Regions from separate parts of the Cutibacterium equinum genome, predicted to be linked through region 3. Evidence: riboswitches for the same ligand, from Rfam matches in the RefSeq annotation. Region 3 holds a riboswitch; each other region holds the start of a gene.
What was found. A riboswitch is a leader RNA that binds a small molecule or an ion and turns the genes downstream of it on or off. The one in region 3 is predicted to bind cobalamin.
Positions count from the first base shown of each region.

Region 1: it holds a riboswitch for cobalamin, as region 3 does, so the genes downstream of both, O6R08_RS08370 (hypothetical protein) here and O6R08_RS03000 (ABC transporter substrate-binding protein) in region 3, are expected to answer to the same signal.
Region 2: it holds a riboswitch for cobalamin, as region 3 does, so the genes downstream of both, O6R08_RS08310 (hypothetical protein) here and O6R08_RS03000 (ABC transporter substrate-binding protein) in region 3, are expected to answer to the same signal.

Region 1 covers NZ_CP115668.1:1,835,330-1,840,864, reverse strand. Annotated here, with positions in the region: gene O6R08_RS08380 (ABC transporter family substrate-binding protein) at 1-1,120, shown strand, start outside; gene O6R08_RS08375 (hypothetical protein) at 1,207-1,884, opposite strand; gene O6R08_RS08370 (hypothetical protein) at 1,932-3,836, opposite strand; cobalamin riboswitch at 3,921-4,050, opposite strand; gene O6R08_RS08365 (leucine-rich repeat domain-containing protein) at 4,330-5,535, shown strand, end outside.
Region 2 covers NZ_CP115668.1:1,820,594-1,826,128, reverse strand. Annotated here, with positions in the region: gene O6R08_RS08320 (hypothetical protein) at 1-561, opposite strand, end outside; gene O6R08_RS08315 (hypothetical protein) at 558-1,547, opposite strand; gene O6R08_RS08310 (hypothetical protein) at 1,544-2,752, opposite strand; cobalamin riboswitch at 2,822-2,955, opposite strand; gene O6R08_RS08305 (PH domain-containing protein) at 3,034-3,690, opposite strand; gene secY (preprotein translocase subunit SecY) at 3,860-5,182, shown strand; gene O6R08_RS08295 (adenylate kinase) at 5,179-5,535, shown strand, end outside.
Region 3 covers NZ_CP115668.1:658,868-664,402, forward strand. Annotated here, with positions in the region: gene O6R08_RS02990 (zinc ribbon domain-containing protein) at 1-481, shown strand, start outside; RNA gene rnpB (RNase P RNA component class A) at 542-924, shown strand; cobalamin riboswitch at 1,177-1,362, shown strand; gene O6R08_RS03000 (ABC transporter substrate-binding protein) at 1,404-2,405, shown strand; gene O6R08_RS03005 (FecCD family ABC transporter permease) at 2,402-3,436, shown strand; gene O6R08_RS03010 (ABC transporter ATP-binding protein) at 3,433-4,227, shown strand; gene O6R08_RS03015 ((2Fe-2S) ferredoxin domain-containing protein) at 4,224-4,853, shown strand; gene O6R08_RS03020 (YbdD/YjiX family protein) at 4,875-5,090, opposite strand; gene O6R08_RS03025 (carbon starvation CstA family protein) at 5,087-5,535, opposite strand, start outside.

The DNA of each region.
Region 1 (5,535 bases), 1.2 Mb from region 3:
GACCCTGAGCGCCGTTCTGCCGAAGGAGGGGGTGAAGGACGCCGATACCTTCAATGAGGGATGGAAGCAGTTGAACCCGGACTGGTTCGCTGGACCGTTCATTCCGACGAAGGCTGACCAGGCGTCGAAGACCCTCACCGTCAAGCGCAATGACAACTGGTGGGGCGAGAAGTCGAAGCTCGACACCGTCACCTTCAAGGCGATGGACAACGCCACCCAGACCAAGGCGTTCGCCAACAAGGAGATCGACGCCGTATCGAACATCGTCACCAAGGACGGTTACCAGACGGCGAAGAAGCGTGATGACGCTGAGATGCGCCAGGCCGGTTCGTTGCAGTGGCGTCACTTCACCTTCAACGCCAAGTCGGCCAACCTGTCTGATCAGAAGGTGCGTCAGGCCATCGTCAAGGGCATCAACCGCCCGGCGATTGCCAAGTCCGACCTCGCCGGCATGCCCGTCAAGCCGGACACCCTCATGCTTGGCAACCACTTCTTCATGCCCGGTCAGGCTGGCTACAAGGACAATTCCGCCGACTACAAGTACGATCCTGAGGCCGCCAAGAAGGGCCTCGACGATGCCGGCTGGAAGATGGATGGCGACCACCGCGTCAAGGACGGCAAGACCCTGACGATCAACTATGCCCAGCTCACCGGCGTGCCGACCTCTGAGAACGAGGGCGCGCTGTTCAAGCAGGACATGTCGAAGATTGGCGTCAAGGTCAACCTCGTCAACACCCCGAGTGACTCCTTCACCCAGACGCTGAGCAGCCACTCCTTCGACGTCATTGCCTTCGCCTGGAACGGTACCCCGTACCCGATGGCCAATGTCCGCCAGATCTACGGTGCTGCTGCTGAGGGCTCGGACAAGCCGTCACAGTCGAATTTCTCCCAGCTCATTGATCCCGAGCTCAACAAGCTCATTCCCAAGATTGACTCCGAGGCGGATGTCTCGAAGCGTCGTGAGTTGACCAACCAGGCCGACAAGATGATCTGGGACAACGTCATGACCCTTCCGCTGTACCGTCGCATCACCTTCACCGCGGTTCCCAAGAACCTGGCGAACTACGGTGCCGCGACCTTCCAGAGCGTGCACGCCGAGGACATCGGCTACCAGAAGTGAGTTCTCAACCATGAGAAGCGGGGCCGGGGAATGATTCCCCGGCCCCGTCGTCGTTGTGGTGTGCGTCAGGACTGGTGGGGTCTGCGTCAGGACTGACGACGACGCACAACAACTGCAGCGAGGAGGAGGACGGCGACGACGGCAATGACGACGACCGTGGCAACAGGCCCGGACATGGGGCCGTGGCCTGACGAGGAGGGGGCGTCCCCCTCGCTGTTGTGGGTCAGTTCGAAAGAGGCGCCCTCGGCGCTCCCGGCAGCCAACGTGGGGGGAGTGCAGGACTTGGTCTTCGGCTTGTTGTAGCACCAGCCTTCGATGGATCCGGCGGCCGGCTGATATTGGTCGGCACCCTTCTTGGAGTAATCCCACGCAGCACCGGCGCCAGATGCGTGGTAATACGCCCAGTACTGGCCCTGGAATTTCTTGGGGCAGACTGCGGGATGGTCATTCATCGTGCAGATGAGACCGGTTTTGTTCTTACCGGCGGTGATTCCGGCCTTCTTGAGGGCATCGGCGCCGGTGGACGGCGAGTCGACGCACTGGTTCGACAGCACCTCTTCCTCCTCGGTGATGACGAAGACCCACACCTTGTTGGCGTTGAGGCAGTCGTCAATGGCCTTCGCCTGGCTGGTTTCGGCGCTCGGGGAGGGGGCAGCCTGCGCCCAGAGCGGGAAGACGATGGACAGGGCTGCACACAAGACAGCGGCGAGCACACCCGACCATGGTCGGAGTGCTCGCCGCTGTTCGATGTTGGGAATACTCACATGACGATCATGCCGCAGCAGGGAGTATTTCGTCGTATCGATTGTCCTCAGACGCCAGTATGGGGCAGGGCCGGCAGACGATCCGCAGGACGGTTCGACGGGCCGACGGGAGCCACCTGCACTGGGTCATCGGCGGTCGCCGTGGCGGATGGTGCGGGAGTGGCCGATCCGGTCGGGGCCATCGTCGGAGTGACAGTGGGCGTGACCGTGGGAGTCACTGTTGGGGTGGCGGATGGCGTCGGTGTGGCCGTTCCGGTTGGGGTCACGGTCGGGGTCATCGTCGGTGTCTGGGTCGGGGTCACGCTCGGATTCGGAGTCGGGGTAGCCGAGGGAGCATATGGTGTCAGGCGGGCATCCCAGCTCGGTCCAGTATTCCAGTCAGCGGAGAGGGACTTGAAGTACCAGCCCTCGATGGAACCAGGCTTGAGCTTGGCGCTACCAGCACCGGTCATCGAGTACTGCCACTTCACCGGCTTGTCAGCGCCGGCCGGGGTGGCATGCCAGTAGGACCAGTACGCCTCGTTGATGTTAGACACCTTCGGGTAACCGTCGATCTTGTGGAGGAACCCACCGCTGGACTCGATGGCGAACCCTGCCGACTCAAGAGCCTCGAAACCATCGTTGAACTTCGATGCGCATCCGCCTTTAGAGGTGCCGTTGTCCTGCTCGACGTACACCCAGACGTGGCCCACGGCGATGCACTGCTGGGCGCCGCTCATGTCACCGGGCTTGCCGGTCGGGGTGGCGGTGGGAGTGTCTGTCGGGGTAGGGGTGGGAGTGTCTGTCGGGGTAGCGGTGGGAGTCGCGGACGGGGTGGTCTTGCAGGACGGAACACCCTCCGGGGCCTTGCCGGACCATGCCGAGGCGTAACCGTGGCCCGAAACAGCCATGACCGCCTGATCGGTGGCCATGAGGTTGGGTTCACTCGAGTTGCGCTTGGCCTGCCACGCACCGACGTTGGTGAGGAGCTGCTGGCGAATCATCCACTGCTTGACGGACTTCATGTCCTCGCCACGCTCGGCCAGAGCACTGGCGAGCATGCCGGTCGAGTTGGCGGCGGAGTAGGTCTCCCAGTAGTCGCCGTCGTCGTGCTCCTTGGTGTTCATGGCCCACGTGGTGGCGTTGGCGGCAGCAGCATCGATCTTGGCCTGGTAGCCGTCCGGGATGAGATGAGAGTTGCGCTGCAGCAGAGTCAGGTCAGACAGGGCGATACCGGTGTAGTCGGGGTCGCCGACGAAGACACTGCTGCCGTCCTGGTTCCGCTTGGTGTAACCGAAAGCGCCGGCGTCCGTGCCGTCAGTGCCCTGAGTCGACAGCAACTTGTCGATGATCTTCTGTGGCACCGGGCGGTTGGCGCGGGTCAGCGCAATGGTGATGAGGTGCGGGCCCCAGTACATGTTGACGCGGTTCTGCATACCCGGGGTCTCATCGTTGATATAGCCGGCAAGCTTGACCCAGAGGTTTCCAGTTTCCTTGCCGAGGAAGTAGGTCGGATCCTCGCCGAGGATCTCGGCGGTCATGATGACCTTCGCCAGACCAGCCGGGTTGTTCTCGACGTATTTCGGGCCTGCTTCCTTGAGGGCCGCAGTCATCTCCTTGACGACGTCAGGATGGGCATCGGAGCCGACCAGAGCAATGATGCCGTCGGCGACACCGCCAGCCTGTCCGTAGGTCGTCGGGTCTTCCTGCCACTTTTGGGCGAGCCAGTCGGCGGCCGCGGCGACGTACTTACTGGTGGCAGCGGTGTCGTTGACCGATCCGGCCCACATGGCACCCTTGACCGGGCTGGCCGGCGGATCGAAGCAGTACGGGGCGGAACCGTCATCAATGGTGGCGGTGACAGGTGCGTGTGATGGCGCGGGCTGCGGGTCAGCGAACGCCGGTACCACGAACGGTGATGCGACGAGTGCACCGGCGGCGAGACCGGCGACCCATCGATTGAGCCTGGTCATGTGGCGGGCCTTCTTCCTGAGGATGCGTTGCGCTCAGGACGGGAAAGCCCCCCGAGTTGAACCCACCGCAGTCCTCGACGGTGTGATGTTCCTTGGCGCAACCCAGGTACTCCGACTTGGGGACGAGCCCCTCACGGTTGCGGGTCAGCTCCGGATTCTCACCGGATTCCCCCGTGGTTGCAGTGTCAGTCTAAGCTCGCGCCCATCACATGTCCACATCTAGTTAGGCGCTGCGAACCTGTGTGTTAGGCTTCACATGGTTTCACCGATGGAGAACCTGGTGCGAATCCAGGACTGTCCCGCAACCGTGTAGACCGACAAAAATGTCGGCTAAGTCGGATCGCCATCGTTGAGATGTCCCGTACTTGTTTCCGTCGTGGACAGCGGAAAAGACGATCCTGGCCCAGCGCTGGATGGCCTAGAAGCGTCCACCCAGTGAAAGGCAGGAATAGTGAGACGTCTACGGGGTTTGGCTGGTCTACTCGCAGCAGCAGTGGCACTGCCAATTGCCATCACCCATCTTGGCCCGGCATCTGCGGCACCGCCGTCCTACGACTCTGATGCGCAGAAGTGCATCAACGAGAACCACGTCTTCGTCTATGCCGAGCGCGATGACGGCCATGTCGATACTGGTTGTGCTACCAAGTTCTCCAACGGTGTGGAAGCCTTGACGTCGGCTGGTTTCGACATCGGTAACACCGATTTCGGTGGTGACCTGGGGTTGTTTATCGATTCGATTAACGGCTATCCGGAAAACCCCGACAAATTCTACGCTTACTGGGGCTATTTCCACGGGAAGCCGGCAGGCAAGAACACCGAGACAACGTGGGAGTACTCGCAGCTCGGTGCGAGTAATTACCATCCGGAGCCCGGTTCGATCGAGGCATGGCACTACATGCTCATCGACGGCCCATGGGAGGTCCCTCCGACCTGGAAGCCGAAGGTCGATCCGGCTCCCACCACTCCGGCGGCCTCCTTCGAGATTCCTGACAAGGCCCTGCAAAAATGCATCACCGACAAGGTGGGTACCACCACTCCCACCAAGGAACAACTCGACGGTGTCACGAGCCTGAGCTGCCGGAACAGGGGAATCAAGGACCTTACCGGTATCGATCAGCTGACCGGATTGGAAAAGGCATTCCTGCCGGAGAACAAGATCAGTGATCTCAAGCCGTTGGCCTCCATGACTGGCATTTTCAGCCTGGATGTCAACAGCATTGGAGTCTCCGATGTCACGCCGCTGAGGTCGTTGACGAAACTGTCGCATCTGGACGTCGGCAAGAACCACATCCGCGATCTGTCCCCACTCAAGGACATCAAGGGGCTGGGAGACACCGACATCGTCTCGAACTACCAGACCGTTGACGGTGGGTCGGCCACTGCCGGGGTCGAGGCCCCCGTCCCGACCGCCGTCGACCATCAAGGCACGACCTTCGTGGCTGATCGTGAGGTTCCTGAAGGCGTCAAGATCAAGGGCAAGAACGTCACGTACCCCTCTGCGGGCGACTACGTGTGGCAGTTCCGCGACGCCTCGATGTACTTCAACGGGTCCATCACGGTCCACGTCGTTGCAGCTCCCGAACCGGCGAAGCTCGTCGAGATCCCTGACCCGAACTTCAAGTCCTGCCTGCAGGACTCCTTGGAGGACGGCGCGCCTCTGACTGCTGAGAATCTTGCTGGGTTGACCGAGGTCACGTGT
Region 2 (5,535 bases), 1.2 Mb from region 3:
ACGAGTGGTTGCGGCGATCTCGGTAGGACGCGCCGTTGCGTAGACAGCGTGGCGGTCCAGTGCAGGCGGCAGGGCAGCGAAGAACTCCAACGCCGGGGACCACGAGCCGAGCAGGCGACGTCCCGCGGCAGATGCGCTGGTGGGTGGCACCGCTGCCATGCCAACCCCCAACAGTGTCACCAGAACGAGTGCTCGCATCATGGGCGTCATGGTGAGCAGGAGGCCCGAGGCCGTCATAACTCCTCCCAGATGAACTCCTGGACCAGGTGACCACGTTGGTAGCCTCCACATCACCGAGCCCATCGCCGAGTCCGCTGAAGGGCTGACGACAGCCATGATGATCCACCACACGACGACGATCCCGGACAGCCAGCGAGTTGTGGCCAGCACTCCCGGATGGTTTCCCAGCATCGCGAGGGTCACCACCAGACACACCCACATCACCGCGAGAAGTAGCAGATTGGTCGTCGAGATGGCGATAGTGGCCAGGACGACGAGCTCAGCCCCCCAACTCCAGGCGGGGACTGGGGTCGCGGGGGTGTGAATGCGCGAGGTCGTCATGAAGCACTCGCCTCTGGCGATGACGGCGTCCGGTTGTCTCTTGAGGGCTCGCTGGAGGAGCGCTTGGGCCGGGACGCGCCGGTCACGACGAGGGCAGAGACAACGCCGACCCCGAAGAGGGTTCCGCTGACAGCCTTGACCGCTGTCTCGGGATGGGCGCCGCGATCAGTCGTCGGGACGCCGAGATTGGTGCCGACCGGTGGGGGAGTGAACAAAGGGCTACGAGCAGCCTTGACCCCGTCGACGGTCGGGATGAGGACCCATGACGCCGTGCGGCGCGGATCAGTGAGTGACTGCACCCTGACGTCGTGTTTCGTGCCCGTCAGTCCGCGCGGCACCGTCCAGTGGATGTGGGTGATCTGTGAAGGATTCACAGCTGCTGCAGGAAGCTGGCCGATGGCAGTGGCATCGTGCCAGGTGTCGCCCTGCTTGACCTGGACCCGGTAGGTGTCACCGGGAATTGCGCCGACGGCCTGCATGTCGAGGGTCTGACCGGCGGGCTTGCGTTCGGAGTAGCCATCGCCCAGTAGATGCGGCACGAGTGACCCGAAGGCGACGAACTGGCCGGGCATTCGGGTGGTGTCCAGCCCCTCGATGTCTGAGACACTCACCAAAGCCCAGCCGCCCTCGCCGATGTCCGACGAGGAGGGAATGGGCACATACACTTGGGCCATGCCGTGAGCATCGGTGTAGAAGGATGCGCCCTTGCCGATCGGCGTGAGCCCGCTCAGTTCGTTGTCGGAAACAGAGGCGCGGAAAATCCGCACCGTGCCTCGCACATTCGGGTTTCCCCGGATGATCACTCTGGGGGTCGTCCCTTCTCGCAGCCATCGATCGGTGGTCAGGCTGCACACCTTCGCACCTGAGCACAGGCTGGTTGTCTGGGAACTCTGCTCGGCGCGGGCGGGAGCTGCCCCTGCCACGGCGCTGACACAGATCGTCAGGAGGGCGAGTGTCGCCGCGCGGATCATGGAGATGCAGTTCATTCCTCGTCCTCCTGGTCCCCGCGACGATGGCGGCGGTGGATGACGGGCGCCAAGGCCAGGCCCGCGAGAGCGACGACTCCTATACCGACCGGCACCCACCAGGGGGCACCTTTGTGTTCGCCCTCGTCAGGAGAACGACGAGTGTGGTCCTCGCGTCCCCACACCGGCGACGACGACTGGGGGGCCAGTGAGGATCCGGCGCTTGCGGCAGGAGAGGACGCGCGGGGACTGGGGGTCGGTGAACTCGGGGTGGCTGACGGTGAGGACGGACGCGGTCGGGAGGGTGACGCAGAACTGACGGTCGGGAGGCTCGGCGTAGGAGGCGTCGCCGTGACTGTGGAAATCGTGTTGGGGCGGCTGTCGGCACGGTCGCGCTTCTTGTGCGGTCGGGGGCCGTCGGCGTGGTTCGGTGCCGTCGGATTGGGACGGTCATGATGGTCCCCACCGTGGCTGCGACCGGGTTCGTGGGAGGGCTTGTCGCCGCCGTGACCCGATGTGCGAGTGGGTTTGCCCGTTGGTTTGTCGTGGCCACTGGTCGGCTTGTGGGTGGGCTCGCCGGTGGGTCCGTGGCTGGGTTTGCCCGTTGGTCCGTGGCTGGGTTCTCCGGTCGATGGTCCTGGGCCGGGGCCGGGGGCTGGGCCGGGACCAGGACCGGGGCCGGGACCAGGCTCGTCGCCGTGGTCCCCACCCTTGGCAAAATTCGGGGTGACAGGAGGGAGCTGTTCGGAATCAGAGGAGAAGACGATGAGCCCGAAGTCGTTGACGTTGAGGCTTTGCGTCCAGCTACTCTTGGGATCCCACCGTCCGCCGGAGTCCCCCTCCCGAGTGCCGGTGTGGTACCACCAGTAGGCCGGGATCTCGGCGAAAGCGTCGCTCTCGATGCCATTGATCGTCGTGACGATGTCCCCCTGTGTGGCATACCCGAGTCCCGCGAGCTTCAGGACATCCTCTCGGCCATCCCCGGATGTCTTGTGGGCACCAATGATGCAGCGCACCAAAGTCTTCGAGTCGAGGTTCCCCGGGATCTCGGGCTCCACGTCAGCGGGCTTGGCCGGCCAATACACAACGACGGCGAACCCTTCGTCCTTCTGACACCATCCGTCGTGAAACCCTGCCCCTTCGGCATGGGAGGGGACAACCATCATCGACCCCGTGGCGCACATGAGTGCCAGCAGGCTCGCAACGGTGAGTGGGCGGCGACCCATCAGGCTCCTCTCGGCGGGTCACCGCGACGAACGAGAGGGTCGTCACGCCACGCAACCCACGACATGGCATCAACGCTCAACTGATTCGGCGATCCGGCTCAGCCACGTGGCATCACGGTTGCGGGACAGCGCCGGACTCTCACCGGCTTCTCCGTCACAGTTGTCGGTCCGGGGTACACCCCCCGGACCACCCGTACTTTACGCCATGAGCTTGGGGGTGCGGTACCTGCCACCTCAGGTGAACTTCAAGGTGTCCCTGATCGACAGGGGGAAAGAGGCTCTCAGATGATGATGGCGGCGGCGACGAGAACGACGGTGACGCAGATCGTCAACCAGTTCGGATGCACCCGGATCTCGGCGTCGTGAGGCGTCGCTCGGGTGGACTTCTGGTGATCTGACGTCGACTCCGGCTTGGCCTGGGTAGCAGCCGCCTTGCCCACGGGACGACGCTCGATTCGCTCCGTCTCGATGAGGCGAGCAGTCGCGTGAGAGTCCAAGGACCATCTCATCGGTACCTCGGAGCCGATGATGACCTGCGGGAGGTGATCGGCAGTGCCCTTCATCGCAGTGGCCGTCCCGCGCGCCGGAGCAGCCCATGCCGAGATAGTGCGCGGCTTCCGGGCCCCTTCAGCGTCAGGACGGCGCTCAGCCGTCAGTGACAGGCCCCATCGTCCCGTGACTTCAGTGATTCGATCCCAGGGAACCTCCCAAATCCGGAATTGATTGACGACCGTCACCCCGTCGTCATTGATCCGAATTTCGGCCACTCCCCAAATGATCCACACCAGCCACACGAAAAGCAGCAGAACCGGAAGATTCGTCAACCCAGCCAAACCAGATCGAATGAGGTCAAGAATCGTCAGCACGACGATCGCAGCCAGGACAATCCCGACACCGATCCGTCCTCGATGCGACGAGATGATGATGGGCGGTCTCATGGCGCTCCAGACGGGGTCAGACGAGTAGCAGTAGGTGGCGACGTGGGTATTGCCCTCGTGAGTTGATAGGCTACCCCCGCTGTGTCCATGCTCCCAGACATTTGCTTGCAGCGCGTCATGGGGGTTGGATCTGCGTAGTCAGTAGTCCACGAGATGGGAGAGGGCCCGGATGCTTTCCGCCTTCGCCAATGCCTTCAGAACGCCGGATCTTCGCCACAAGATCCTGTTTACGCTCTTCATCCTGGCGGTGTTCAGGCTCGGGTCCGTCATCCCCGTACCGAACGTCAACGTGTCGAACATCAACAGATGTGTCGCTGAGGCCAATTCTGGCTCCTCGGCAGGTCTGTACTCGATGATCAGCCTGTTCTCCGGTGGCGCTCTGTTGAAGTTGGCGATCTTCGCGCTCGGCATCATGCCCTACATCACCGCGTCGATCATCCTGCAGCTGTTGACCGTCGTCATCCCGAAGCTGGAGACCCTCAAGAAGGAGGGCGCGTCGGGCCAGAACAAGATCACCCAGTACACCCGGTACCTCACCTTGGTGCTGGGCCTGCTGCAGGCGACGGCCTTCGTCACCCTGGCGACCTCGGGCCGTCTGTTCACCACCTGCGCCCTGCCGGTCGTGTACTCCACCGAGATCTTCGAGGTCATCGTCATGATCCTCACGATGACCGCAGGCACGACGATCGTCATGTGGATGGGCGAGCTCATCACCGATCGTGGCATTGGCAACGGTATGTCGATCATGATCTTCACCCAGATCGCCGCGCGCTTCCCCGACTCGCTGTGGGCCATCAAGGTCGAACGCAACGGCGCCGGTCAGGCTCACGCCTGGTTCGTGTTCAGCATGGTGATCGCCATCGGCCTGCTCGTCATGGCGGCCGTCGTCTTCATCGAGCAGGGTCAGCGACGGATTCCGGTGCAGTACGCGAAGAGGATGGTCGGGCGTCGGATGTTCGGCGGCTCGACGACCTACATTCCGCTGAAAGTGAACCAGTCCGGCGTCATCCCGGTCATCTTCGCCTCGTCGATCCTGTACCTGCCGGTGCTGTATGCCACCTTCCGGCCGCAGACCCGCGCGGCCCGGTGGATCACTCAGTACTTCCAGACCGGCAGCCACCCGGTTTACAACATCGTGTACTTCCTGCTGATCATCTTCTTCTGCTACTTCTACGTCGCCATCACTTTTGATCCAGTCGAGATGAGCGACAACATGAAGAAGTATGGTGGATTCATTCCCGGCATCCGGGCCGGGAAGCCGACCGAGGACTACTTGGCCTATGTGCTGTCGAGGTTGACGGCACCTGGGTCCTTGTACTTGGGTCTCATCTCGATGATCCCGACGCTGGCGTTCGTGTACCTGCACGCGAACCAGAACTTCCCGTTCGGAGGTACGAGCATCCTCATCATCGTGGGTGTGGCCCTGGACACCGTCAAACAGGTCGAAAGCAAGTTGCAGCAACGACACTACGAAGGATTCCTGTCATCATGAGACTGCTAATCATGGGCGCCCCGGGCGCAGGCAAAGGAACTCAGGCCACCGCCATCGCCGAGCACTACCGCGTGCCCGCGATTTCCACCGGCGACATGTTCCGCGCCAACATCAAGAACGGCACCGAGCTGGGCAACAAGGTCAAGGCCATCATGGACGCCGGCGACCTCGTCCCCGACGAGCTGACCGACGCCATCGTCGTCGATCGCCTCAACCAGGACGACGCCGCTGACGGGTTCCTGCTCGACGGCTACCCCCGTAACATGCATCAGGTCGAAGCCCTCGACGCCTACCTCACGGAACACGGGCAGCAGCTTGACGCCGTCATCAGTCTCGACGTCGACCCTGAACTG
Region 3 (5,535 bases):
CGACTCGGGTTCCGTCGCCGATCACAAGGCCTTGCAGGGGCTGACCGAGGAGATCGAGCACCTCGGGCGGCGTATCAGCCTGTTGGAGGATGCTGAGCTTGACGCCATGCAGGCCGTCGAGGATGCCCAAGCTGCCCACGCCGACGCTGATCGTCGTCGTGTCGAGCTGGATGGCCACATCCGTACCGTGTTGGCCTCGCGCGACGCCGGCCTCAAAGGTATTGACGACGAACTGGCCGAGTTGCAGCGTGCGCGCCAGACCCAGGCCGGCGGTATTCCGGCCGATCTCCTCAAGCTTTATGATCTGCTGCGCGAGCGCACCGGCATGGGATGTGCCAAGCTCGTCCACGGCGTGTGCGAGGGGTGTGGCATTGCCGCAAATGCGGCCGATCTGCGCACCTATGCCGCAGCCGCCGAGGACGATGTCGTGCGTTGCGAGGAGTGCGAGCGCATTCTGGTGCGCACCGGGGAGTCCCTCTGACCAGGTACGCCGTGCCAGTGTGGCGACGATGCCGTATTGACCGTAGAATTGTCGTTTGGACGAGTCATCCGGGTGATCGCGGCAATCCCTGAGTTGTCGAGGAAAGTCCGGGCTCCACAGAGCAGGGTGGTGGGTAACGCCCACCCGGGGTGACCCGCGGGAAAGTGCCACAGAAAACAAACTGCCGGCTTTCGGGCCGGTGAGGGTGAAACGGCGGGGTAAGAGCCCACCGCGTCATCGGTGACGATGACGGCACGGCAAACCCCACTTGGAGCAAGGCCAAGAAGACCGTGAGGTCGCGGACGTGTTCGAGGGCTGCTCGCCCGAGCGTCCGGGTAGGCTGCGCAGCCGAAAGGCTGGAGGATGCCAGTAATGGTGTTCACAGATGGATGATCACCGGCCCTGATGGGCCACAGAACCCGGCTTACAGGATGGCTCGTCCCTTCCTGTCATCGGGGCCATGAAGTCCGGAACCCGCACCCCCAGCCTGTCCACGTCCATCTCGGGCAGGACACGTGGAAGAGCCACGAGGGCCGCCACGCGCACCCTCATGCCTGGTATGGCCGCAAGGGGATGGGATGGCTACGAGATCAGCGCCGAGCCGCCTACAACGAGATCTATCGGAAGACGACGATTCGGTTCACTGACCTGTTCAAGTGAGGTGAGACCCCGTCAAGGGGGCATACACAGGGGGTGCTAACATCCTCGCGTCAGGTTGCTCGTGACATCACGAGCGCTGGAATCCGGTGAGAGGCCGGAGCTGACGCGCAGCGGTATGACTGATCCGCCACGGCGAACGCCACTGGTGCCATGAGCACTGGGAAGGAGTCGGGGCTGGAGACGAGGTTGAGCCCGAAGACCACCTGACATCGTCCTGTTGGTACCCGGCCGCGCACGCCGAACACAGAAAGCTGGCTTCTCCATGCACCTCGTCCCCTTTCGTTGCGCTCTCGTAGCGTCGGTCATTCCCGCTGTCATGCTCGCCGGATGCGCCGGCGCTCCCAAGGATTCCTCGGCATCGGGATCAGCATCAGCATCGGCACAAGGCCCGATCACCATCACCAATTGCGGACAAAAAATCACCCTCGACAAGCCCGCGACAAGGGCTGTGACCCTCAATCAGGGAGCCACCGAGGACGTCCTGGCCATCGGCGGTGAATCCACACTCGTCGGCACCGCCTACCTCGACAGTGAGATTCCGGCGAAGTGGAAGAAGGCCTACGACTCGGTCAAGGTGCTCGCCAAGCAGTACCCCTCCAAGGAAACCTTCCTGGCCGCCACACCTGATCTGGCTGTGTCTTCCTACTCCAGCGCTTTCACTGACAAGGCTGTTGGCACACGGGAAGAGCTGCGGAAGCAGGGGATTGCGACCTACATCAGCCCCTTTGGTTGCCCGGAGGGCACTCCCGTGGCCGATGCCACCTGGGAGAACGTCTGGAAGGAAATGACCGAAGTAGGAACCCTCATCGGCGCCAAGGATGCCGCTGACAAGGCCATTGCCGAGCAGCGTGATGCCCTCAAAGAGGTCACCGGGAACAAGCACGGCACCGAGACGTCGATCGTCTGGTTTGACTCGGGAGACAAGACCCCGTTCATTGGCGCAGGCCACGGTGGGCCTCAACTTCTCATGGACGCTGTTGGAGCCAAGAATCTCTTCGCCAATCTCGATGGCGGGTGGGCAGACGGCTCGTGGGAGAAGATCGTTGCCTCCAATCCGGACGTCATCGTTGTCGCCGATGCAAGCTGGTCCACGGCAAAATCGAAGATCGATTACCTCAAGAAGGATCCTGTCCTCAGCCAGATGAAGGCGGTCAAGGAGAACAAATTCGTCACGGTGCCCTTCGCCCAGAGCACCCCGGGTGCTGAGCTTGTTGACGGGGCCAAGACCCTCAATGATGGTCTTGCGAAGATCAACGGCAAGTGAGTCGCTGGCGTAGCTGGCTGATCGCCGGTGTTCTCGTCGCTGCCCTGGTCGGCACTGTCCTCGTGGTGCTGGGGATCGGGGCGGTACATGTCCCTGTCCGGGATGTTGCCAGGGTGGTGGCCCGACGATTCCGCCTCATTGCCGGGGCCGATGTTACCGTCCTCAACGATCAGATTGTCTGGCAGCTGCGGGCTCCCCGAGTCATCGGGTCGATGGTCGTCGGCGCGTTGCTGGCAATGTGTGGTGCGGTACTGCAGACCTTGACCGGCAATGACCTGGCCGACCCCTACCTGCTCGGTATTTCCAGCGGGGCCTCGGTAGGTGCCGTCTTTGTTCTCGTCGTCGGGATTTCCAGCACCCTGGGCCAATCGGTCCTCATGACCTTGGCTTCCTTCGGAGGGGCTGTCGGTGCCCTGGTCATGGTCTTGGGGATGGCTACCGGTCGTTCCGGGGAGTTGCCGCCCAGCCGCACGATTCTTGCCGGTGTGGCCGTCGGTCAGCTGTGCGCAGCGGCCGTGTCCATGATGATTATGGTTTTCGGTGAGTCGAACGCTGCCAGGTCGGCGTTGTCGTGGACTCTCGGCTCCTTCACGGGTCTGCGGTGGGGATCGACGATCGCGCTGGCAGTTGCAACCCTGCCTGCCCTGATGGCGGGGATGGCCTTGTGCCACATCCTCGATGCCTTCGCTTTCGGCGATGTCAGCGCGATGTCCTTGGGAGTTCCGGTCAATACCGTGCGGTGGGCGATCATGGTCGTCACAGCCCTGCTGACTGCGTTGAGTGTGGCCTTTGTCGGTCCCATCGGCTTCGTCGGGCTGACGGTTCCCCACATCGTGAGGTTTTGGACTGGGCCGCGTCATGCCCAGCTGTTACCGGCATCAGCCCTTGCCGGAGCCTTGCTCATGGTGTGGTCCGACACTGCGGCGAGGTGTTTGCGTCCAGACACCGAGATTCCTGTCGGGGTTATTACGGCGGCTGTCGGAGCTCCGGTACTGGTCGTTCTGCTGCGGCGACAGGCTTCGCGATCATGACAGCGGAGACAACAGCAGCGTTGCGGGCTGAAAATCTTGGCTGGAGGGTCGATGAGACGACGATCCTGTCCGGGGTCAGCGTGGCAATTCGCCCCCAAGCCATGACGATGGTCATCGGTCTCAACGGGTCGGGCAAGACAACTCTCCTTCACCTACTTGCGGGTCTGCGCAAGCCAAGCACGGGCCGGGTGTTGTTGGGGGAGCAGGACCTGGTTGAGACCGGCCCCAAGGAGCGCTCCCGGATCATGGCTCTGCTGGAGCAAACCCCTTCTGCCCATGTCGAATTGACGGTGCGTGACGTCGTCCAGCTCGGGCGCATTCCTCACCTGGGAGGATGGGGGGTCGGCAATCTGGGTCGCCGACGAAGCCGTGACGAAGGAGTCGTTGAGGAGGCGATGGCGTCAACCGGAGTCGCCGATCTTGCCCAGCGAGCATGGTCGTCCCTGTCAGGAGGGGAGCGCCAACGTGTCCAGTTGGCCCGAGCGCTGGCCCAGGAACCTCAGATCCTCCTCCTCGACGAGCCGACGAACCATCTTGACCTTCGCCACCAGATCGACCTGTTGGAAAGAGTGCGTGGACTCGGCCTGACGAGCGTGACCGTCATTCACGACCTCGACTTGGCTGCCGCTTATGCCGATGATCTCATCGTCCTGGACTCTGGGCAGATGGTTGCGGCCGGCCCGACATCCGACGTGCTGACTCCTGACCTTGTCCGAGAACACTTCGGGGTCAACGGTGAGGTCTGGTCAGATTCCCGACGGGGATTCACCTGGAGAGGATTGCAGCCATGACGACACGTATCTCGGTCTCGCTGAGCTGGGACGATGCCTTCGACGCCGATGAGACTCGCTCGATGATGCGTCAGATCGGCGCAGATCAGATCGCATGTTTGCAAGGGCCTGGCCCGGCACTCACTGACGTCTTGAACACCATTGACGACGACCGTATCGAACTTGTCGGATGGAGTAGCCACGACGGGCCGGTGCCACTGTCCTGGCTACGACGAGTTGCCGGTCAGTGGGTCCGCCACCACGAGGATGTACCGGTCGTCGTCCATGCTGGAGTCGTCCGTCCGGGACAGGAACTCAGTGATGAATGGCGGACTGTGACAGGAGAGGAAGCACCGCTGCACAGTCCGGCCTGGCAAGACTTCCCAACATTTCGCCACCATCTGTTCACCTGCCGAGGGCCTCGATGCAACGCGGCCGGCGCCGCTGACTTGCATGCCCGCCTTCAGGAGAAACTCGCACAGTCACACGCCTTGGACACCGACGTCCTCATCACGGTGACGGGGTGCATGTATCCGTGCAACTCCGCGCCCCTGATCGTCGTCTGGCCCGATGGCAGATGCATCCAACTGACCGAGGACAACCTTGATCGTGTTGCCGCAGAACTGGCCGGGCCTTCCCGTCAGTGACGAGAAGGCCCGGTGGGGCCTTCAGCAGCATCGTGCCTGGGGATTGCGGTCCTGACGGTCACACTGGTCACGCCAGAATGCCTTCTCCGGCATCGGCTCATGGCCAGTGCGACGACACCATTCCAGGTAGTTGTCGTAGGCGTCAGCTCCAGTGACCCCACGCACCCACCACCGCAGCGACGACCACCATCGTCGCCACAGTGGATCGCCGGTCACAGGCCGGGGTGCGGCGGTCACGCGTGCTCCTTGTCCTTGTGGACGTGCTCCAGGTCGAGCTCGGGATGCGCGTCGTAGAACTCATCCCACTCAGCCTGCAGATCCTTCTCAGCCTTGTTGGCCATGAGACCACTGGGGGCAAAGAGTTGCGACGGCTTGGCCGGGTCCTCGGTGTTGATGATGTTGTGGCCGCGCAGCGCCTGAACGGTGCGAATACAAGCCACGATCATGACAATGAGGGCACAGACGACGAAGATGATCGACATGGTCCCCTGAATGGCGGTATTGCCGACGACGGTGTGCATGTCGTCGATGCTCTTTGCCTGGCCGAGCGATGTCTTGCCAGCGGCAATGGCCCGCTTGTAGGTCATGTGGTTGGCCCAGTAACCGATCGTCGGGTCAGGGGAGAAGATCTTGAGCCAGGAGCCATAGACCGTGATGACAGCGGTGAAGAGCATGGGCACGA